Linked DNA regions of Euzebya rosea. The main gene of each other region encodes a partner of the protein of the gene in region 2 in a complex. Links are inferred from orthologs where the notes say so. Each region holds a gene or a part of one and is shown on either strand. Other genes may lie near its edges.

Evidence for each region.
Region 1: the proteins of dnaG (region 2) and dnaB are in contact, whole or in part, in a crystal structure (PDB 2R6A), measured with the Geobacillus stearothermophilus proteins. The link is inferred for Euzebya rosea from one-to-one orthologs. Residues at the interface, in WP_049624496.1 of Geobacillus stearothermophilus: Lys456, Leu457, Leu458, Pro459, Ala460, Asn463, Ala464, Leu467, Leu535, Leu536, Ile537, Ala538, Gln544, Glu545, Asp548, Tyr549, His552; in WP_033016901.1 of Geobacillus stearothermophilus: Ser13, Glu15, Ala16, Gln18, Glu91, Leu92, Asp94, Ala95, Val96, Pro97, Thr98, Ala99, Ala100, Asn101, Tyr104, Tyr105, Ile108.

The regions. Positions count from the first base shown.
Region 1 is NZ_PGDQ01000008.1:169,886-175,876, forward strand. What follows is about bases 1,682-4,621. They hold dnaB (replicative DNA helicase), read left to right. Parts: upstream 1,682-2,395; coding sequence 2,396-3,847; downstream 3,848-4,621. Other genes in these bases: CUC05_RS13010 (L-serine ammonia-lyase), read right to left, coding at 1,682-2,103; CUC05_RS13020 (nitroreductase family protein), read right to left, coding at 3,849-4,541. In the rest of the region: rplI (50S ribosomal protein L9), read left to right, coding at 1-418; more of CUC05_RS13010, read right to left, coding at 718-1,681; CUC05_RS13025 (DUF4349 domain-containing protein), read left to right, coding at 4,644-5,810; CUC05_RS13030 (hypothetical protein), read left to right, coding at 5,909-5,991. UniProt on the Escherichia coli protein: The main replicative DNA helicase, it participates in initiation and elongation during chromosome replication. Travels ahead of the DNA replisome, separating dsDNA into templates for DNA synthesis.
Region 2 is NZ_PGDQ01000003.1:386,908-392,943, forward strand. What follows is about bases 1,903-4,887. They hold dnaG (DNA primase), read left to right. Parts: upstream 1,903-2,474; coding sequence 2,475-4,301; downstream 4,302-4,887. Other genes in these bases: CUC05_RS04750 (HD domain-containing protein), read left to right, coding at 1,903-2,412; rpoD (RNA polymerase sigma factor RpoD), read left to right, coding at 4,298-4,887. In the rest of the region: CUC05_RS04740 (glycine--tRNA ligase), read left to right, coding at 1-1,034; CUC05_RS04745 (hypothetical protein), read right to left, coding at 1,053-1,367; more of CUC05_RS04750, read left to right, coding at 1,396-1,902; more of rpoD, read left to right, coding at 4,888-5,554; CUC05_RS04765 (hypothetical protein), read right to left, coding at 5,580-5,834. UniProt on the Escherichia coli protein: RNA polymerase that catalyzes the synthesis of short RNA molecules used as primers for DNA polymerase during DNA replication.

The DNA.
Region 1 (5,991 bases), on a different replicon or contig from region 2:
GCGCGAGGCCGTCGAGATCGCCGACGCCGAAGAGGTCAAGAAGGGCCTCGAGGGTCGCACGCTCGTCATCACCGCCACCGCGGGCGAGGACGGCACGCTGTACGGCTCCGTCGGCAAGCGCGACATCGCCGAGGCCGTCGTCTCCACGACGGGTGTGCAGGTCGACCACAAGAAGATCGTCCTGGACCGTGCCCTCAAGGAGGTCGGCCAGCACGAGGTCGGCGTCAAGCTCCACCGCGAGGTCATCGCCAACGTCATCGTCGACATCGTCGCCGACGAGATCATCGAGTCCGGTGACCTCGAGTCCGCCCTCGAGGACGCCGACAACGCGGCCGAGACCCCCGAGGTCCCCGCCGTCGACGCCGACGCCGACGAGGCAGAGGTCGACGCGGCGGTTGCCGCCTCCGCCGACGCGTAGGCCAGACACACAGCCAGCCACACAGCCAGGCATCCGACGACCCCGCGCCCACGGCGCGGGGTCGTTGCGGTTGTCCCGCCGCGATCACGAAGTGCAGTTCAGCCACTCGGCTGGCAAAGGTGCACATCTCGGAGCGGCGCCGGTGCAGCTCGGCCGACGAGCCGGCAGAGCTGCACAATTCGCCGGGACCCCCGACCCGCGGGCCCCCGACCCGCGGGATGCCCGACCCGCGGGCCCGTCCGACCCGCGGGATGCCCGACCCGCGGGCCCGTCCGCGCTGCGCCGGCAGGAACGGGCCGTCAGCACTCGGGGAAGGAGACGGCCAGGCCGCCCTCGGAGGTCTCCTTGTACTCGCGGCGCATGTCGTCGCCGGTGCGCTTCATGACCTTGATGACCTTGTCGAGGCTGACGACGCCCGCCACGACGGAGTGGAGGGCCAGCTGGGCGGCCGAGTGGGCCTTGGCCACCCCCATGGCGTTGCGCTCGATGCAGGGGGCCTGGACCAGCCCCTTGATGGGATCGCAGGTCAGGCCGAGGTTGTGCTCCATGGCGATCTCGGCGGCGTTGGCGACCTGGTCGATCGTGCCGCCCATCAGCTGGCACAGCGCGGCGGCCGCCATCGACGTGGCCGTACCGACCTCGCCCTGGCAGCCGACCTCGGCGCCGGAGATCGAGGCGTGGGTCTTGACCAGCATGGCGATCGCCGCCGCTGTGGCCAGGGCGGCGTGGATCTCCTCGCGGGAGTGGCCCTTGCGGTCGGCGGCCTCCACCAGCACCGCCGGGACGATGCCGGCGGCCCCGTTGGTCGGCGCGGTGACGACCCGGCCGCCCGCGGCGTTCTCCTCCTGCACCGCGAAGGCGTAGGCCTGGGCCCGGGCGATGTCGGCGTAGGCCTCGCTGACCTGCCCCTCGCCGATGCGATCCAGCAGCAGCCGGGCGCGACGCTGGACCGCGAGCCCGCCGGGCAGCTCGCCGGTGGTCGTGGTGCCCCGCTCGATGCAGGAGAGGAAGGTCTCCCACACCGCGTCGAGGTGGGCGACGGCCGACGCGCCGTCGTCGTCGGACAGCGCCCGCTCGTTGGCCAGCACGACGTCGCCGAGGGTCCCGCCGATCTCCCTCGCCCGCTGCATCAGGGACTCGGCATCGTTGAAGGGGTGTGGAACCTCACGGGGCTTGCCGGGCCCGTCGTCGCCCCCGGCCACCTCCTCGGGACGGCGGATGAACCCCCCACCGATCGAGCACCACGTCGAGGATGTCGTCGACCCGTCGTCGAAGGTGGCGTGGAAGACCATCGTGTTGGGGTGGGGCAACACCTCACCCTTGGTGTCGCGGGCCCGCAGGAACACCACGTCGTCGGGGTGCAGTCGCACCCGCGCGCCGCCGGACCACGCGACGTGGGGGTCGGCCGACAGCGTCTCGCGCAGGGCCAGCACCGCGTCGATGTCGCAGTCGTGAGGTTCCCAGCCGTGCAGGCCGGCCAGGACCGCCAGGTCGGAGTGGTGGCCCCGCCCCGTGGCCCCCAACGACCCCTTCAGCTCCACCCTGAGGGACCGGGGCACACCGCCGTGCCCGATGAGCTCGGCCCTGGCGAAGGCAGCCGCCCGCATCGGTCCGACGGTGTGGCTCGAGGAGGGGCCCACACCGATCCGGTACAGGTTGGCCAGACGGATGTTGATGGGGTTCATGCGTCCATCGTCGCCGAAGATTCGCCGGCCGCAGGCAGCTCCTGCGAAGAACCGGCCACGGACACGAGGATCTCGGACGATCCGACGGTGGGGTGTGGACAACCCCGTGGACAAGCCGCTGTTCTCGTGGATGGCCCGGCGCAGCGTGTGGAGAAGCCGCCCGCTCCTGTGGGTGGACCCAACGATCCCCCGCAGGTCGTCCGGATCGGTCGCGACCGATAGCGGATGTCACACCCCACAGGCATCCTCCCACGGACGCCCCCTCACGACCGACGGTGTCTGGAGACCGCCCGTGGCAACCGTTCCCGATTACGACGCACCCTCCCCCGAAGGGGGGTACCAGCGCACGCCTCCCTACTCGCTGGAGGCAGAGATCAGCGTCCTCGGCAGCATGCTGCTGTCCGCCGACGCGATCGCCGAGGTGTCGGAGTCGGTCAACCCCGCGGACTTCTACCGCGGGGCCCATCGCACGATGTTCGAGGCGATGTGCGACCTCTACGACAAGGGCGAACCGGTCGACACCGTCACCCTCGCCGACGAGCTCGAGCGGCGGGGCAAGCTCGCCGACGTCGGCGGCGCCATCGCCATCGCCGACATCTCCGCCCAGGTCCCCACGCCCGCCAACGCCGTCTACTACGCCCGGATCGTCACCGACCGCGCCCTCAAGCGACGGCTGATCGAGGCCGGCTCGACGCTGACCAAGCTGGGCTTCGACCTGGAGAAGACCGGTGCCGACGCCGTCGACGAGGCCGAGGCCCACGTCTTCGACCTGGCCAACAAGCAGCGCAAGGGCGAGTTCGTGCCCATGCGAGACCTGCTGTCGGAAGCCTTCGACCTGATCGAGAAGCTGCACGAGTCCGACTCGACCATCACCGGCCTCGAGACCGGCTTCACCGACCTCGACCAGCTGACGTCGGGCCTGCAGCCCGGCCAGCTGATCATCCTCGCGGCGCGACCCGCGATGGGGAAGTCGACGCTGGTGACCAACATCATCACCAACGTCGCCGCCGGCCAGCGCAAGCCCGCCGCCATCTTCTCCCTCGAGATGGGCCAGATGGAGATCGTGCAGCGCATGCTGTCGGCGGAGGCCAAGCTCGACTCCGACCGGCTCCGCACCGGCAAGCTGCGCCACGACGACTGGCCCAAGCTGTCCAAGGCGATGGGCAAGCTGTCGGAGGCGCCGCTCTTCATCGACGACACGCCGGGCATCACCATGATGGAGATCCGCTCGAAGTGTCGCCGGATCGCCCAGCGCCACGGCCTGTCGCTGATCGTCGTGGACTACCTGCAGCTGATGGAGTCCCACAAGAAGTCCGACGGCCGTGTGCAGGAGGTCGCGGAGTTCTCGCGTGGCCTGAAGGTGCTCGCCAAGGAAATCGGCTGCCCGGTCATCGCGCTGTCGCAGCTGTCGCGAAAGCCGGAGGAGCGGACCGACCGCCGCCCGATGCTGTCGGACCTGCGTGAGTCCGGTGCGATCGAGCAGGACGCCGACATCGTCGGGTTCATCTACCGCGACGAGGTCTACAACCCCGACACCGAGGCCAAGGGCGAGGCCGAGCTGATCATCGCCAAGCACCGTGCCGGTCGGCTGGCCACGGTCCGCCTGTCGTTCCTGGGCCACCACTCGCGGTTCGCCAACATCGCCCGCACCCCCGGACCCCCGCCCGGTTCCGGTGGCGGTGGGGGCGGCTACGCACCGCCGCCGGCCGCACCCGCCTACCCCTCCACGGGTGGGGCCATCTGAGTCAGCGCCAGACGACGACCTCGTCGAGCGGCTTGCGGTCGATGTCGGGAACGACGGCGTCGGGGGCCGGATAACCGACGGGCAGCACCAGGTAGGGCTGCTCGTGCTCGGGCCGCTGGAGGATCTCGGTCAGGAAGCCCATGGGGCTCGGGGTGTGAGGCAGCGTGGCCAGCCCCATCTGGTGCAGCGCCGCGATCAGGAACCCGGCGGCGATGCCGCAGGACTCGCTGGAGTAGTAGTTCTTCGACCGGCTGCCGTCGGGCTGGACGGTCCACCGGTGACGCAGCATCACGATCAGCCACGGCGCGTCGGTCAGGTGGGTCTTGACGTCGTCGGTGCCGAGCGGGGCGAGGGCACGCAGCCATTCCTCCGGGGCCCGGTCAGCGTAGAAGGCCCGTTCCTCCTCCTCGGCCGCCTCGCGGATCCGCCGGCGTTCCTCGGGGTCGGCGACCACCACGAAGGTCCAGGGCTGCCGGTGCGCACCGGACGGGGCCGACGCAGCGACCTCGAGCGCCGCCTCCACCAGCTCGCGGGGGACCGGGTCGGTGGCGAAGGACCTGACCGAGCGTCGGGTGCGCATCACCTCCCGCAGGTGGGTGGAGGTGGCGAGCATCGTCGCCTCGTCCTGGCGCCGGAAGTCCAGCGGGCGCATCACGGCCGGGGGCATGGGGGCGGGGGGATCGGCAGGCGTCATCGGCCGGAGCCTACGACCGTGATCGGTGACGGAACCCTTTCGTGGAAACCCGGGGGTGATCGGCGGCGTCGGACCGGGCACGCGACCACCCGGAGGACCCCCATGGAACACACCCACAGCCCGATGCCCCGCCGCAGCCAGGCCCCCAGCCGACGGCGGCGATGGACCCTCCGGCGGTCAGCTGCGGTTGCCGTCCTCCTGCTGTTGCTCGCCGGGGCCTGCTCCTCCGACGACGCCGGCGACATCGCCAGCACCGACACCGCCGAGCGCAGCGACATCGCCGCAGACGACGCCGGCACGTTCGACGAGGAGGCCTCGGATCGCCTCGGAGAAGAGGAGTTCGGGTTCGGCGAGGCCGCGGTCGCCGAGGCCGAGGCGCCGGCACCCGCCGAGGACGCCGGCGACGCCGGTGACGGCGGTGACGCCGAGGACGCCGGCGACGCCGGTGACGGCGGTGACGCCGACGCGGTCGGACCGACCGGCTCGGTCCCCACGAGCGTGCCCGACACCGCCACGACGGGGGAACGGATCATCAAGGAGGGCACGGTGACCCTCGAGGTCGACCCCGGCGCCTTCGACACCGCGTTCGGCCAGGTCATCGCCCGCGCCCAGGCCCTCGGTGGCCACGTCTCCGGGTCGTCGTCCTCCACCGACACCGAAGGGCTCGTGCAGGGACAGGTGACCGTCCGGGTCCCTGTCCGCAGCTTCGAGGACCTGCTGACCGCCGTCGGTGAGGCAGGCGACATCGTGGACCGCAACGTCACCAGCCAGGACGTCAGCGAGGAGTTCACCGACCTCGAGTCCCGCCGGCGCAACCTGCGGGCCCAGGAGGGCTTCTACCTCGGCCTGCTCGCCGACGCGACGAACGTGTCGGACGCCATCGCGATCCAGCAGCAGCTGGAGGACATCCAGCGACGCATCGAGGAGATCACCGGCCGGCTGAACCTGCTGGCGGACCGCTCGTCGTTCTCCACCCTCACCGTCCGCATCCACGAGCTCGGCGCCGACGCCGTCGAGGAGGTCGTCGAGGACGGCCCACAGCTGGGCACCTACGTCGAGACCGCCCGCAACACGCTGATCGACGTCATCGGTGGACTCCTGGTGATCGCCACGGTCCTGCTGCCCTTCGTGCTCCTCGGGCTCGGCGTCTGGGCGATCGTCCGGACCCTGCGCCGCCGTCGGCCGCCGGTCGCGGTGCAGCACCACGTGCACCCGGCCTCGACGCCGGTCACCCCCGAGCCGGAGCGGGTCACCGAACCCCAGGGCTGACCCGGCCCGGACGCTCCCGACTCCGGATGCCCCTCGACGGTGGCGGCCTACAGTGGCCGCCACCGTCGTCGTGCCCCCGAAGGACTGATCCTGCCGTGATGACCCCCGAGACGTGGATGGACCTCGTCAACTGGATGCTGCTCGCCCTCGGCGCGGCGATGGCCGGGGGGACCGGGGTGGC
Region 2 (6,036 bases):
TCTTCTGCCCCTCCTGCGGGCAGGTGGGCACCTTCGGGGAGTCCAAGGCCTTCAACCTGATGTTCCGCACGTTCGTCGGCCCGACGGAGGACACCGCAGCGCAGGTGTGGCTGCGACCCGAGACCGCGCAGGGCATGTTCGTGGACTTCGCCCACGTGCAGCTGACCGCTCGAAAGAAGATCCCCTTCGGCATCGGCCAGATCGGTCGGTCGTTCCGCAACGAGATCACCCCCCGCAACTTCATCTTCCGCGTCCGCGAGTTCGAGCAGATGGAGATGGAGTTCTTCTGCAAGCCCGGCACCGACGAGGAGTGGCACGCCTACTGGATCCGCCAGCGCTACGACTGGTACCGCAACCTGGGCCTGCGCACCGAGAACATCCGTATCCGTCCCCACGCCGATGACGAGCTGTCGCACTACTCCAAGGGCACCGTCGACATCGAGTACCGGTTCCCGATGGGCTGGGGTGAGGTGGAGGGCATCGCCAACCGGGGCAACTTCGACCTGACCCAGCACGCCGAGCACTCGGGCAAGGACCTGTCGTACTTCGACCAGGCTGCCGACGAGCGCTACATCCCCTACGTCATCGAGCCGGCGGCCGGCGTGGACCGGATCGCCCTGACGTTCCTCGTCGACGCCTACCGGCAGGAGGAGGCGCCGACGGCCAAGGGCGGCACCGAAACCCGGACCGTCCTCAAGCTGCACCCCGAGATCGCGCCGGTGAAGGTCGCGGTCCTGCCGCTGTCGAAGAAGGACACGCTGACCCCGACGGCGCGAGAGGTCAACGACCTGCTCAAGCCGCACTTCGCCAACGTGGACTACGACGAGGCCGGCCAGATCGGCCGCCGCTACCGCCGGCAGGACGAGGTCGGTACGCCCTTCTGCGTCACCGTGGACTTCGAGACCGTCGAGGACGACCGGGCGGTCACCGTCCGCGACCGCGACACCATGACCCAGGAGCGCATCCCGATCGAGAAGCTGGTCGGCTACCTCCAGGAGCGCTTCGCCCAGCCGTGGAGTCCCGACACGGCCTGAGCCACCGTCGGAACGGGGTCAGCGCAGGTCGCGCCGGGCCCAGGGGTCGTGCGGCTCGGCGTCGGCAACCGCATCGCGGACCAGCCGGGCCGCATCGGACTCGATGCGCTCGGTGCGCTGCATGATCTGCGCGACCCCGCGGGCCATCCACGCCGCCAGCCGCAGGACCGTCCCCGCGATGAACGTCACGACCCAGGCGATGATCGCGAACGGCAGGTTGCCGTCCCTGAACAGCAGGGCGCCCGCGACGACGCCGGCCATGCCGGCGACGTAGACCAGGCCGTCGGCCACACGGGCAGCGACCACGAGCTCGTTCGGCTTCACGGGTTCCATCGCGACGCCGATGCTAGCCTCGTGGTCGGTGGCAACGTCACGAACCCCCCGTGATCGAACCGAGGAACTGGAGCGTGCCAGCCTCTCGGGATGGGCGACGTTGTCCGCAGAGACCAAGGGGCGCGAACAACACGAGCCGGCCGATCCGCTCCGCTCGACCTTCCAGGTCGACGTGCACCGCATCCTCGCCTCGACCGCGTTCGGACGGCTGAAGGACAAGAGCCACGTGCTGCTGGCCCCCGGCGGGGACGGGTACCGCTCGCGCATCGACCACACGCTGTTCGGGTCACGGATCGCCCGGACCATCAGCCGGGCCCTGCGGCTGAACGAGGACCTGACCGAGGCCATCGCCCTGGGCCGTGACCTCGGTGCTGCGGCGTTCGCGCGGGCCGGGGACGAGGCGTTCGGACTGTTCACCGAGGAGCCCTTCCGCCACAACCACCAGTCGGTCAGGGTGGTCGAGCTCATCGAGCAGGACGGCCAGGGCCTGAACCTGTGCTGGGAGGTCCGCGACGGCATCGCGACCCACACCGTGGCCGCGGAGATGCCCGCCACCCGAGAGGGCGAGGTCGTCCGCCTGGCCGATCGGATCGCCGGCGTCATCGGCGAGCTCCGCGACGCCCTGTCCGTTGGGGTCATCGTGTCGGAGGACCTTCCCGAACGGGCCACGAGCATCCTCGGCCCGACCCCGGAGGACTGGATCACCGCACTGTGCGCGGACGCGGTGCAGGCGTCGGCCGACACCCCGGAGATCCGCCTGTCCAGCCCCGCCGCGACCGCCCTCGACGCCATGGAGGACGTCGCGACGACCCGGGTCAGCGGTCGCCACGGGGTCCTCGCCGAACGGGCACGTGGCGCGCACTGCCTGTCCAGCCTCGTCGTCTTCTACGTCGACAACCCCGGCCGGCTGCCCAGCCAGTTCCGCAACGGCGGTGATCCCGAGCTGCAGCGCGTCATCGACTTCGTCACGTCGCTGACCGACGGCCAGGCCCTGCGCCTGTTCAACCAGCTGCTGCTGCCCCGGCGGTCACCGCACCGGCTCTGAGCCGACGCCGAGTGCCCGTGGGTCCCGACGACGTCGCAACCCGACACTAGACTCGGACGGACGTGGCTGGGCGCATCAACGATGACGACATCCGGACCCTCAAGGACCGGATGGACATCAGCGCGGTGATCGCGCCCTACACCACGCTGAAGGGCAGCGGCACCAGCCTCATGGGGCGCTGCCCGTTCCACGAGGAGCGCAGCGCATCGTTCTCCGTCAACCCGGTCAAGGGCGTGTACTACTGCTTCGGTTGCAACGCCCACGGCGACGCCATCGGGTTCGTGATGGAGATCGAGGGCCTGTCCTTCGCCGACGCCGTGGAGAAGCTGGCCCGGCAGTTCGGCGTGGACCTGCGCTACCAGGAGCTGCGGCCCGGGCAGAAGGCCGCGCTCGGCAAGCGCACGCGGATGCTGGAGATCATCGGCGAGGCCGCCGCGTTCTACCGGTCGCGACTCAAGGCCGACGACGGGGCCGCTGCCCGCAGCTACCTGCTGGACCGGCAGGTCCCCGCCGGCGCCTGGGAGGTCTTCGGGATCGGATGGGCCCCGGACGCCTGGGACGAGCTGTCGACCCACATGCAGCGCAAGGGGGCGGCCGCCAAGGACCTCATCGAGGCCGGCCTGTCCACCCAGGGCAAGCACGGGCTCATCGACCGGTTCCGTGCCCGGGTGCTGTTCCCCATCCACGACCAGCGGGGCAACGACGTGGTCGCCTTCGGCGGGCGGATCCTGCCCGACGGGCCGGTGGTCACCAGGATCGACGGCACCGCCCCCAAGTACATCAACTCGCCGAAGACCGAGGTCTACGACAAGTCCACCACCCTCTACGGCCTGCACCTCGCGCGGCGGGAGATCGTCAAGCGCCGCGAGGTCCTCGTCGTCGAGGGGTACATGGACGTCATCGCCCTGCACCTGGCGGGCACGACCCAGGCCGTCGCCCCGTGCGGCACCGCCCTCACCGAGCAGCACTTCGCGATGATCGAGCGGATGGACGCGAGGGTCACGCTCTGCCTCGACGCCGACAACGCCGGGTTCGAGGCTGCCGAGCGTGCTCGGGAGCGGGCCGAAGCGGCGAACGTCACCGACCTCGGCGTCCTCGTCCTGCCCGAGGGCAAGGACCCGGCCGACCTGGTGGCCGAGGGCGGCGCAGCGGCGGTCGAGCAGGTCATGGCGGGCCGCAAGACCGCGGTGGAGTTCCAGATCGAGCACAAGCTGCGCACCGCGGACCTGTCGACTCCCGAGCTGCAGACGGCGGCGTACCAGTCGACCTTCGAGCTGCTGGGCCGCATCGACAACCCCTCGTTGCGGTACAAGTACGTCTTCGACGTGGTCGCCCCCGCGGTGGGGCTGCCGGCGCAACGGATCGAGGACGAGCTGAACCGGACGTACCCACCCGGGGGACGGGGCCGGACGACGACGGCGGCCCCGCCGGATCGCACCGTCCTGCCCGGAAGCCGCGATCCGCAGATGCAGCTCGAACGGCAGGTGCTGCAGGTCGCCCTGCAGCGGCCCGAGCTGCTGCCCGACGGGTGGCAGCTACTGGACGAGCAGGTCTTCACCGCCGAACCGTCGCGCCAGCTGTTCCGGGCGATCTGCAAGGCCGGTGACGACTTCGAGGCCGTGCTCGACGCGATGCCCGACGACGACATGCGTCGCCGGGTCCGGGGACTTGCGGTCGCCGAGCTGACCACCGTGCCCGAGCAGACCGCGATCGCCGGGCTGCTCGAGGCCCTGCGGGGCCGGGACGCCAAACGTCGATGGCAGGCGGCCCGCAACCGGCTGTCGGACAGCCGCGAACGGCTGGCACCGGAGGAACGCGGCGAGCTGATGCGGGAGATCGGCGAGCTCGAACGGGTCTGGCGGGCCCACGAGGGAAGGGGGGCGCTGTGAGCAGCGCACAACGGATACCGCAGGAGGGGACGGCCGATGCCCCGCCTGCGGCGGCGAAGGCGACGACCGGACGGGACGCCGCCGAGGTCGAGGCGGCCCTGCTGGACGCCCATGCGGTCACCGACCTGCTGCACGTCGGCCGTCAGCGGGGGTACGTGACCCCGCAGGAGGTCGACGACGCGCTGGCGGGCGCACGGGTGGGGGAGGGGGCCGACACGGCGCTCACCAGCCTGCTGTCGGCCGAGGGCATCACCACCCGCAAGCCACCCCCACCACCGCCGAAGGCCGCGCCCCGCCGTCGTGACCCCCCGTCGGATGTCGTGGTGCCGGCGTCCACAGGGGATCCGGTGCGGCTGTACCTCCGGGAGATCGGGCGCGTCGAGCTGCTCAGCGCCGAGGAGGAGGTCGACCTGGCCAAGCGCGTCGAGGCGGGGCTGGCCGCTGGCGTGTTCCTCGCCTCCCTCGACGTCGACGACGACGACGCGATCGTCCGACGTCGCCAGCTGACCCGGGTGGAGCGCGGCGGGCACATCGCCAAGCGGCGGCTGGTCGAGGCCAACCTGCGGCTGGTCGTGTCGATCGCCAAGCGGTACGTGGGTCGGGGCATGGTGCTCCTGGACCTGATCCAGGAGGGCAACCTCGGGCTGATCCGAGCGGTGGAGAAGTTCGACTACCGCAAGGGCTACAAGTTCTCCACCTACGCCACCTGGTGGATCCGGCAGGCCATCACGAGGGCCATCGCCGACCAGGCCCGGACCATCCGCATCCCCGTCCACATGGTGGAGACGATCAACAAGGTCGTCCGCACCCAGCGACGGTTGCACCAGATGCTCGGCCGTGACCCGACCTCGGCGGAGATCGGGGCAGAGCTCGACATCGACGAGGAGAAGATCGAGGACATCCTCAAGATCTCCCAGGAGACGGTCAGCCTCGAGACGCCCGTCGGTGGCGAGGACGACGCCTCGCTGGGCGACTTCATCGAGGACGAGGCCGCCGTGGTACCGCTCGACGCCGCCAGCTTCCACCTGATGCAGGACCAGATCCGCGGGGTGCTCCACACCCTCAACGACCGGGAGCAGCGGGTCATCGCGCTGCGCTTCGGGCTCGACGGGGGGCAGGCCCGGACGCTGGAGGAGGTCGGCGACGAGTTCGGCGTCACCCGTGAGCGGATCCGCCAGATCGAGGCCAAGACGCTGGCAAAGCTGCGCCACCCCTCACGATCCGATCAGCTGCGGGACTACCTGCGCGACTAGGCCCGTCGGTCGGCCCCGCCCTGGGTCAGCCCTGCCCGTCGAGGCGGTCGTGCAGGTCCAGGACACGTCCCATCTGCTCGCCGGCCTGACCGACGGCGGGGAACTCCTCCTTGGCCGACGACCAGGCCTCGCGCAGCCCGTCCTCCAGGTGACGGGCGGTGCGGGATCCCATGAACACATCTGCGGTCTGCCGGATGGTCTCGTAGCGTTCCCGGCCTGCCTTGGCGCCGAGCACGTAGCCGACCGCGAAGCCGGTGACGACCCCGAACCTGAATCCCATCGCTGCTGTCCTTCCCGCGTCCCGTGCACTGTGCTGACCGACACCGTACCGAGGGTGGGGACGGGTCGGGGAGATCAGCAGGTGTTCATGGTCCAGCAACGGCCGGGAAACACCTGCGGCCTAGCCTGCGCGCCGGAGGTGAGGCACCGATGGATGACATCCGAGAGACGCTGCTCCAGCGCGCCTGGCTGTACGCCGACGC